DNA from 3 places in the Clostridium sp. JNZ X4-2 genome. Region 3 is predicted to be linked to each of the others. Evidence: riboswitches for the same ligand, from Rfam matches in the RefSeq annotation. Region 3 holds a riboswitch; each other region holds the start of a gene.
The links. Region 3 has a riboswitch for cobalamin ahead of ACYUJ6_RS15210 (hypothetical protein). Riboswitches for the same ligand answer to the same signal wherever they lie in the genome.

Region 1 (3,288 bases), 630 kb from region 3:
ATATTATAATTTAAAATTGAGGGTGTAATTTATGGAAGACTGGCTTTTAAAAAAAGATGACTATATTCCCACAGAAGATAAAGATAAATTTATAGATAAAAGTATTTTTTCTATATTACATCTTCTGTCTCTTATTAAAAGAAATAATAGAATGGGAAATAATTTTATATACAATTTGAACCCCACGGTGAAATTGTTTTTTACTATTTTAAATATAATATTTTTATCTCTATCCAAAAGCTTTCACTATGTATTTCTGGTGGATGTATATTTTTTGCTGGTATTGAGTCTTTTGGATATAGGGGAAATAAAAAAAATATTGATTCTAAGTACAGCTGTACCATTGTTTACTGTTATAATGCTAATACCGTCTATAGTTATGGGGAATACAAGAAACAGCATACTGCTTATATTGAAAGTGGTTGGAACCATAATCTCCATAAATACTTTATCCTACACTACCAGCTGGCATGATATAATAAAGGCATTAAAGAAGTTTTTTGTGCCGGATATTTTTATTTTAGTATTTGATATAACTTTAAGATATATTTATATTTTAGGAGAATTTGCACTAGATATGTTCTATTCTCTCAAGCTTAGGTCTGTGGGGAAAAATAACAATAAGTATTCTTCTATTTCAAAACTCATGGGAAGTTTGTTTTTAAAGTCTAAAGAAATGGGAGATGAGATGTATTATGCTATGGAATGTAGAGGATTTACAGGGGAATATATCTCCCATGCAAAGTTTAAGTTTAAGGTTACTGATTTTTTATATTTAATAGTAAATATTTTTATTATAATTATGTATTTTTACATAACTGGGATGGGGTTAAAATGATAGAATTTAGGAAAGTATTTTTTAAGTATAAAGACGAAGAAGTGCTGAAGAATATAAATGTTAAAATAGCACAAGGGGATTCAGTGGCACTTATAGGAGCAAATGGCAGTGGAAAATCAACTTTTTTGAAATTATTGAACGGAATGATATTTCCTACAGAAGGGAGATACTATTTTGATAATTTAGAAATATCTAGTGATAAATTGGAGCAAGGCAGTTTTTCAAAGAAATTCCATAAAAAAATGGGGTTCGTTTTTCAAAATTCAGATGCACAGCTTTTTTGTTCCAATGTCTATGAAGAGGTGGCCTTTGGTCCAAGACAAATGGGCATGGACGAAGCAGAAGTAAAAAAAAGGGTGGAGGATTGTTTAAATCTTTTAAATGTAAAGGATCTTCAAAATAAGGAGCCATACAATATAAGCGGAGGGGAGAAAAAGAGAGTTGCAATAGCTTCTGTGCTTGCTCTTAATCCGGAAGTATTGGTTTTAGACGAACCTATGAGTGGAATAGATCCGAAAGGCAAAAAGTTTTTAAATAATTTATTTATAGAGTTAAATAAAGCTGGAAAAACTATAATATGTTCTACCCATGATTTTGAATATACAAAAGGACTTTTCAAACGTGTGCTGGTATTTTCGGAAGATCATTGTTTAATAAGAGACGATATTTACAATAAAGTGATTGAGGACAATGATTTTTTAATAAAATATAATATCAAGTGATTTTCAGGTTCAGGTGGAGTTTGTAAATAAGAAGTGTTTTTGTTTAAGTGGTAAAAACTAGTTCATGTCTGCTGGTTGACATGAACGCCAGATTATAATAAACTTAGACTATAATTAAATAGAAATTTTAGGTGCCTTATATAGGTGAAAAGGGAATGCGGTTAAAATCCGCAGCAGCCCCCGCTACTGTATTTGATAATGAGTTTTATCTTATTATTTTATAATAAGAGGATAAAGGCAAGTATTTTATCATAAGTCAGGAAACCTGCCTAATTTATTTTTGCTTTCGGAGGGGAAGAAACTTTTAGTATGATTGATTTCTCAGCACAAGCTGGGTTTTTATGTTAAAGGCAATGAGCTCTAGAGGCTCATTGCCTTTCGTTGTTTTTATTATACTTAAGAAGATTAAGGGGGAGTAACCATTATGGCAAAGATTATGATTCAAGGAACAGGTTCTTCTGTTGGTAAAAGTATAATTGTTTCTGCTCTCTGCAGAATATTTAAACAAGATGGATATTCAGTATGTCCGTTTAAATCTCAAAATATGTCATTGAATTCATATATAACACTGGATGGCAAAGAAATGGGACGTGCTCAGGTACTTCAGGCTTATGCAGCTGGGCTGCAGCCGGAGGCATATATGAATCCCATATTGTTAAAGCCAACATCAGATAAAAAGTGCCAGATAATAGTAAATGGCAAGGTATATGGAAATAGTACAGCCATGGAATATCACAATATGAAATTGGAATTTAGAGATATGCTTAGAAGTCATTTTAAAAAGATGGAAAAAAGTTTTGAAATAATAGTTATGGAAGGTGCCGGAAGCCCTGCAGAAATAAACTTGAGGGATAGAGATATTGTAAATATGGGTATGGCAGAATTAGTAGATGCACCAGTGGTTTTAGCAGGTGATATAGATAAAGGTGGAGTATTTGCTTCTCTTGCAGGAACTATGTTATTTTTTACGGAGGAAGAAAAAACCAGGGTAAAAGGTACAATAATAAATAAATTCAGAGGAGATGTAGACATATTAAAGCCCGGTCTTAAAATGCTGGAGGATGTTATTAAAGTGCCTTGCATAGGAGTTATACCTTATTTTAATCTGGCATTGGAAGATGAAGATGGAGCTGTGGAATTCAACAAAAAGGTTACAGCTCCTATAGATATAGCTGTAATAAAATTACCTCATATATCCAACTTTACGGATTTAGACGCACTAAAAAGTGAAGGGGATATTTCTGTAAGATTTATAAATTCTGAAGAGGAATTCGGCAATCCCGATCTACTCATAATTCCAGGAAGTAAAAACACCATAGAGGATTTAATAAAAATAAGACAATGCGGACTTGAAGCCTGCATTAAAAAATACAGTAATAGCGGAATTATAATAGGAGTATGCGGTGGTTATCAAATGCTTGGAAAGTCAATAAAGGATCCTTATAAAACAGAGACGGATGTAGGAGAAGTAGAGGGAATGGGACTTTTAGATATAGAGACTGTGTTTGAAAGGGAAAAAGTCACTACTAGAATAAAGGCTAGAAGTAATGTGGATTTTCCCATGACAAAAAATGATGGAACTTTAGAAAAAAGAAAATTGGATGTATATGGATATGAAATCCATATGGGAATATGTAAATATGGCGCAGATGCAAAACCACTGTTTAAATTGACAGAAAAAAATAAGAAGAAGGTCAATATAGAAGATGGAGCTTTAAATGCAAAACA
Region 2 (3,288 bases), 880 kb from region 3:
CAGGGACTCCCGCACTGCCCGGAATTCCTTCAGTCATGACTCCTGATCCTGCATCAACCAAGAAATCATCAAAGTGTCCATGATAACATCCGGCAAATTTTATGATCTTGTTCCTTCCCGTATAACCTCTGGCAAGCTTTACCGCACTCATGGTAGCTTCTGTACCCGAATTTACCATTCGGAGCATTTCCACATTGTCCACAGTTGTGCATATATGTTTAGCCAGATCCAATTCAACTTTAGTATTGGCTCCAAAGGATATGGCATTTTCACAGGTGTTTTTTATGGCATTTACCACATCTTCGTCACAATGTCCTAAAAGCATGGGACCCCAGGAGCATACAAAATCTATGTACTCATTGCCATCTTCATCATAAATATAAGCTCCCTTTCCCTTTTTTATTACAGGTGGATTTAAGGGTACATCCTTAAATGCCCTGACAGGGCTGTTTACTCCCCCAGGCATATATAATTTGGATTCATTGAATATATCATCACTTATCATCTATTTACATCTCCATTCTTTATTTTGCTGTAAATCACTATTATAATCCCGCTTTAAATCATTATCACAGCTAGGAGGAAAAAATATTCTATTTATCATTTTCAGACACTCATCTTCTCTTCCCTTAAGTTTTTCTTCCTTCAGCACTTCTATTGCCCTGTCTACATAAACTCTGGCAGTGCTGTTTATCATTGTGCTTACAAGTGCTTCATTGTCTTTTGTATATCGTTTGTTCTTAAAAGTCTGTATTCTTTTATTGCAGATTTCATTACCATATTTTTTTATCCTTTGTATTTCAGGTGAAAGTTCATCCAAAGCCTGCCATTCCATAAATTTGTTTATATAGTCATCCACAATATATTTGTATCTCAGCATCTTTTCTTTTCTCATGATTTTATTTCTTTCATCCATCTTGCTTATGCTGTCAATATCATAGAGCTGGATCTGAGGCAAATCCGAGACACCTGTATCAACATCTCTGGGCACCGCCAAATCAAATACAAGTAATTTTTTCCAGGGAATATCCTCTTTTGAAATTATTGTATGCGGTGCAGAAGTACAGCTTATGATACAGTCTACCTTATTATAATAATTTTTTCTCTCTTTGAAAGTTATAAATTTAACCCATTTGTAATCATAGCATAAATTTTTGATCTTATTCAAGTCACGGACTACAATATATACCATTTCTGCATTGGAACTTTCCAGATACTTCAGCACCAGCTTGCCGATTTCCCCGAAACCAATTATCATATACTTTCTGCAGCCTTTATTTAATGCCTCCCTTACCGCTATGGACGGAACCGATACAGGTATTTTATACATCTCACAGATACTTTTGAATTCCTTTCCACAGGCTATGGCATTTTGAAACAACCTTTCAAGACCGCCTTTTATAGTTTTAGCTTTTACCGCTGCAGTATATGCATTCTTGATTTGTCCTAAAATTTGATCTTCGCCCAGAATTTTTGAATGGAAACCACAGCTGACCTCTATTAAATGTTTAACGGCCTCACTGTCTTCAGCATAAAAAGTATAGGGAATAAGTCTGCTGTCCCAATCCAATCCTTTAAATACTATATTCACTACATCTTCCCTGGAAAATTTTGATTCCATATATATTTCTGTTCTATTACAGGTACTCAATATTAAGACATTTTCCAGAAATTCATGGAGACATTTTAATTTACCTTCCAGCTTTGAAGCTATAATGGAAAACCTCTGCCTGATTTCAATATTACATTCACTCTTTATTCCAATAAGCTGTACCATTTTCATCACTCCCGTTTAATAAAAAAATCCTTTTAACAAAGTGTCAAAAGGATTTTTATAATCAATACATATTACTGTAAAAATAGTTCATCAATATCAAGCCCCCTCTATCACTTGTAGAGTTAACGGTGCGAAGTATAGACAGGTCTTCTGACTTAAGATTCATTATTTAAGTATGCCTTCTCCGTTTCTCAAGTGGCCCATATTGCTTAAATTCATCTAATACAGCTACAGGATAGTTCAGGATTTTTACCTGATTCCCCTTTAATTAACCTACACTTATTATTAGATTTTATCTTAATTATAACATTATCAAGGAAAGAATCAACTCTCATTTATCAGCAAGGGTGCATATTTCTGACACAGTTTTCAGGAAATATATGGAATGGGGTCAGACCCCATACCAAAATTTGGAACGGGGTCTGACCCCCCTTCCATTATTTTACAGTGCCTTGTAAATCATACAGTGTCTGGGAATTCATTCCCATTCCTCCAAATCCATTTTGACCTGAATTCTGAACTTTTCCGCTTTCATCTTTATTTGTGCCTGCATTTTTATTCGCGTCTCCATTGAGTTCATTAGATTGTTTGTTGCCATTATTAGATTCTTTGTTGCCATTACCCATTTGACTATTCATTTGAGCGTTATTGAAGTTTCCCTGAATGTTTCTATTTTCCTGACTGCCGGATGTGGTATTCTTCCACTGGTTTTCCGGAACAGCTTTACCGTTTTTCTCAACCCAGCTCATTATATCATCTGAATCTCTTCCCATTCCTCCTGTAAGCACATATCTTATTTCGCCTTTTTTAACAAGCTGCTTGAATTCACTTAAGGAAAGTATTTTATCGGATCCTGAGAATCCACCAAGAGGCATCACGCTTTTACCGCTTTCAATTATCATGCCGGCACCAGTATTGGAGCTGGAGACCACAAGAGCATATCTCTCATTTTTAACATGGCTGTCAAGGAATTTTATTAATTTTTCATTTGTATTGCTGAGTCTGCTGCTTCCTCCCATACTCCTCATGCCGGCATTGCCGGATCCGCTGCTGGATAGGAGTTCCAATCCTGCAGCAGGCATGCTTCCATTTACACCATGAGTTACAGCAGCAGAGGATCCAATAGCAGGCGTTATCAGTATTCCTATAAAAGCAAGACTGGCAAGCACCCTGGCAAAATTTATATTTCTGCCTTGATTTAAGCTTTCTCTCTTTATTATCCTGTAAATTATCAGCAGCACAGAAGAAGCAAGACACATCACTGCAGCTGCTGTGATTATACCTTTAAATACAGCAGGTATAGTAGTGTTAAAATAGGATAACATGAGCAAATCCAGCAGCCCTTCTAAGATAAGGGATACAGGCAGAAGCAACCATTTCCTTATGCTTTCTTCTTTGTACAGCTTCCACATGGAAGTAAGGCCTATACCCGATAAAGCTGCAATTGGAGGAGCCATCATAGTCAAATAGTACTGATGAAACAGACCCCTAGTATAGCTGAAATATATAAA
Region 3 (3,288 bases):
TTCAGAAGGCTCAACTTTTAGAATGCAGGTTTTAATACAAAAAAGACAGCTTATAATTCATCCTTTTGCAGGCAATTATATTATTGACAATAACCAAGCTGTTGTAATTCATTTAGGAGCTTCCTACAAGGGATATACTTCAAAGATGTGTAGAACTGTAGCACTTGGCAATGTAGATCCTGAAACAAGAAATATATACAATGTTTTAATTCGGGCCCAGAATAAAGCAATTGAAACCGTAAAAACGGGTGTATCAGTAGGAGCTGTTTATGATGCCGCCTTTAAAGTGGTGGAGGATGCAGGATACGGGAAAAATTTTATAGATATTATTGGATACGGAGTGGGATTAAGACAATCCGAATTTTATCCAATTATAAGGCGGGATGGGAAAACCATAATGGAGAAAAATATGGTAGTGGATTTATTATTGCCAACTATATATAAAAAGGAAGTAGGAGGACCCAGGATAACTGATATATTGCAGGTGACAGATACGGGTACGAAGTTGCTTACTGAATTTCCTAAAGAAATGATACAAAAGTAAATTAATTATACAAGGAGAGATTGAAATGTTTAAGGGAATAATTACACCTATGGTTACTATTTTTAATGATGATGGAACAGTAGATACAAAAAATCAAAGTATTTTAGCTGAAAAGTTGATTTCAGATGGAGTAGATGGTATTGTTGCTCTGGGAAGTGTAGGAGAATTTTTTAATCTTTCATTGAAAGAAAAGAAAGATTATGTAAAATTTATAAGTGAAGTTGTTGGTGGAAGAACAAAGCTAATAGTTGGCACAGGAAGTAATGATATAAGGGAAGTTATAGAATTAAATAAATATGCTAAAAAATATGGTGCAGATGCCGTTTTGATTATAACCCCATATTTTTTTAGTTTGAATGAGGAGTATGTTTATGAATACTATTCAACCATAGCTGCAAATACTGAACTCCCTATCTTGCTTTATAATTTTCCTGCAAGGACGTCCACAAACTTATCTCCGGGTTTCGTACTTAAATTGGTAACCGAATTTGAAAATATTGTTGGTATAAAAGATACAACTGATTCTATAAGCAATGTAAGAGGTTATGTACAAAAAGTTAAGTCATATAAAAAAGATTTTTCCATATTTTCTGGGTTTGATGAATACTTGATACCTAATTTGAATTGCGGTGGAGATGGCATAATAGGAGGTCTTACTAATGTAAAAGCGAACCTTTTTATCCATACTTACAAGGCATTTCTCAATAATGATTTGGACAAAATATCGGATTACCAGAAAAAAATAAATGGCCTTATGGAATTATACAATCAGGTAGATCCTTTTATAGTAGCGTTAAAGGAAGCAGTGAGAATTTCATTGAATCTAAATATAAATGTGTCACTAAAAAATTATAATGTAAAAGTGGATGAGAAGATAAAAGAAAAAATAAAAGAGATAATAATATAAAAATAAATTATTAAACGGAGTGCATTTGACTTATAAAAATTTTTAATATATACTACAGTTAAGAACAGATATTTTATAAAAATTTAATATGTACTGTTAGGTGCTGTTATTTTAGAGGACATTTAAATGACAGTTAAAAGGAAAAGTGCAAAAAACACTGCAGCCCACCGTTACTGTATGGATGATGAAACCTTATTTATGTCACTGGTGATATATCCGGGAAGACAAGGGAGTAAAATGAATCTGAGCCAGGAAGCCTGCCTAATAAGTGTTAATTCTTTCGGAGGGGGAGATATTACGTGGCTTAAGCAAACTGTTGCATATGTGAAGGTTAAGGAGCGTTGCCGGAAGGCAGTACGCAGTACCTTGTAGGCTTTTGTGAATTGTGCAGTATATTTTTGATTTGTAAACAGTTGTATTAACATATAAAAAGAGAATCCCTTTGGATTCTCTTTTTTATTTTTCAGCAGAGTAAATCAAATTTTTTAAAGGGTAGTTTTAAAATGATCCCTATGAAATTGGAAAATTTAGTGATGAATTAATAGATGAATTTGAAAATAGATTTAACTGCAGGTATTATAGTAAAAAATATTTTTAGGAGGCATCAATAATGGAAAAGAGATTACAGCAAATTGAAGATGAGGCGGAAGATTGCTATTTGTGGAAAGAAGAAAGAAGTTTTAAAGAGATTTTGTTCGAAAATAAAATGTCCAAACTTACTGAAAAATTGTATAGACAGATGGATGAAAGCAGTAGACTGGATATATCCATAAAACATAATCTGGAGGAACTAAAACATGGAAATTTGTTGGAAGAAAGCTAAACTGGGCAGCGTTTGCTTCAAGATAAGCAGAGGATCAACTGCAATAGGTAATGGAGAAGGTTATGTGGAATCCGGAGTACCTTTTGTAAAAAGCCAGAATATAGGCAATAACAGGTTTAATTATAAAGGGCTTGCATTTATCGAATATAATTTGGCGGAAAAGATGAAAGGTGTAAAACTGGAAAAAGGAGATATATTGATTAACATGAAGTTGAATTCTTCCCTCAGGTTTACTCTGGTGCCTGAAGATATAATAGGGGGAAGGGTAAATCAGCATGTTTCTGTAATAAGGGTAAAAAAATACATTATCCATCCTGTTTTTTTAAAGTATTTTTTAATGTGGGATAAAACACAAAATACGTTATTTTCCATGACTATGGAGGGTGAAAACAGCACATCACTTACAAAAAAAATCATTGAAAATCTGGAAATATATATACCACCCATGGCTCAGCAGAAAAGGATTATATTCATCCTCTCTTCATTAGATGACAAAATTAAATTGAATGATGAAATGAACAAAGTGATGAATGAAATGGCAGATACTATTTTTAAATATTGGTTTATGGATTTTGGACCTTTTAGCCGGGGTGAATTTCGAAAAAGCAAAATGGGAATTATACCCAGTGGCTGGAAGGTTGAAAAAATGGAGGATATAGTTCATGTAACAGACGGCACGCATGAATCACCTAAAAAAAAAGAAACAGGATATAAACTTATAACCTCCAGAAATATAAAAAACAACAATATCCAGCTTAAAAATGTTAATTTTATATCAAAAGATGATTTTGAAAAGATCAATAAAAGAAGCAGGGTGGAAAAATTTGATACGCTAATAACCATGATTGGAACTATAGGCAATACACTGTTTGTTCAGGACGAGTGCATAGATTATGCCATAAAAAACATAGGACTTATAAAAACCTCTTCAAGTGAGAAAATGGCAGAGTTTATTTTTATGTATCTGTCTTCCGATAAAATGAAAGATTATATGAAAACTAGAATAACGGGAAA

Region 1: linked by a shared signal. The riboswitch ahead of ACYUJ6_RS12155 (cobyric acid synthase) and the one ahead of ACYUJ6_RS15210 (hypothetical protein) in region 3 are both predicted to bind cobalamin.
Region 2: linked by a shared signal. The riboswitch ahead of hemA (glutamyl-tRNA reductase) and the one ahead of ACYUJ6_RS15210 (hypothetical protein) in region 3 are both predicted to bind cobalamin.

Annotation. Positions count from the first base shown of each region.
Region 1 covers NZ_CM142685.1:2,525,814-2,529,101, reverse strand. The annotation lists gene ACYUJ6_RS12165 (energy-coupling factor transporter transmembrane component T family protein) at 32-838, shown strand; gene ACYUJ6_RS12160 (energy-coupling factor ABC transporter ATP-binding protein) at 835-1,560, shown strand; cobalamin riboswitch at 1,673-1,847, shown strand; gene ACYUJ6_RS12155 (cobyric acid synthase) at 1,985-3,288, shown strand, end outside.
Region 2 covers NZ_CM142685.1:480,229-483,516, reverse strand. The annotation lists gene hemL (glutamate-1-semialdehyde 2,1-aminomutase) at 1-505, opposite strand, end outside; gene hemA (glutamyl-tRNA reductase) at 506-1,777, opposite strand; cobalamin riboswitch at 1,901-2,069, opposite strand; gene ACYUJ6_RS02450 (glycosyltransferase family 39 protein) at 2,215-3,288, opposite strand, start outside.
Region 3 covers NZ_CM142685.1:3,160,663-3,163,950, reverse strand. The annotation lists gene ACYUJ6_RS15220 (M24 family metallopeptidase) at 1-544, shown strand, start outside; gene ACYUJ6_RS15215 (dihydrodipicolinate synthase family protein) at 570-1,451, shown strand; cobalamin riboswitch at 1,534-1,730, shown strand; gene ACYUJ6_RS15210 (hypothetical protein) at 2,062-2,274, shown strand; gene ACYUJ6_RS15205 (restriction endonuclease subunit S) at 2,249-3,288, shown strand, end outside.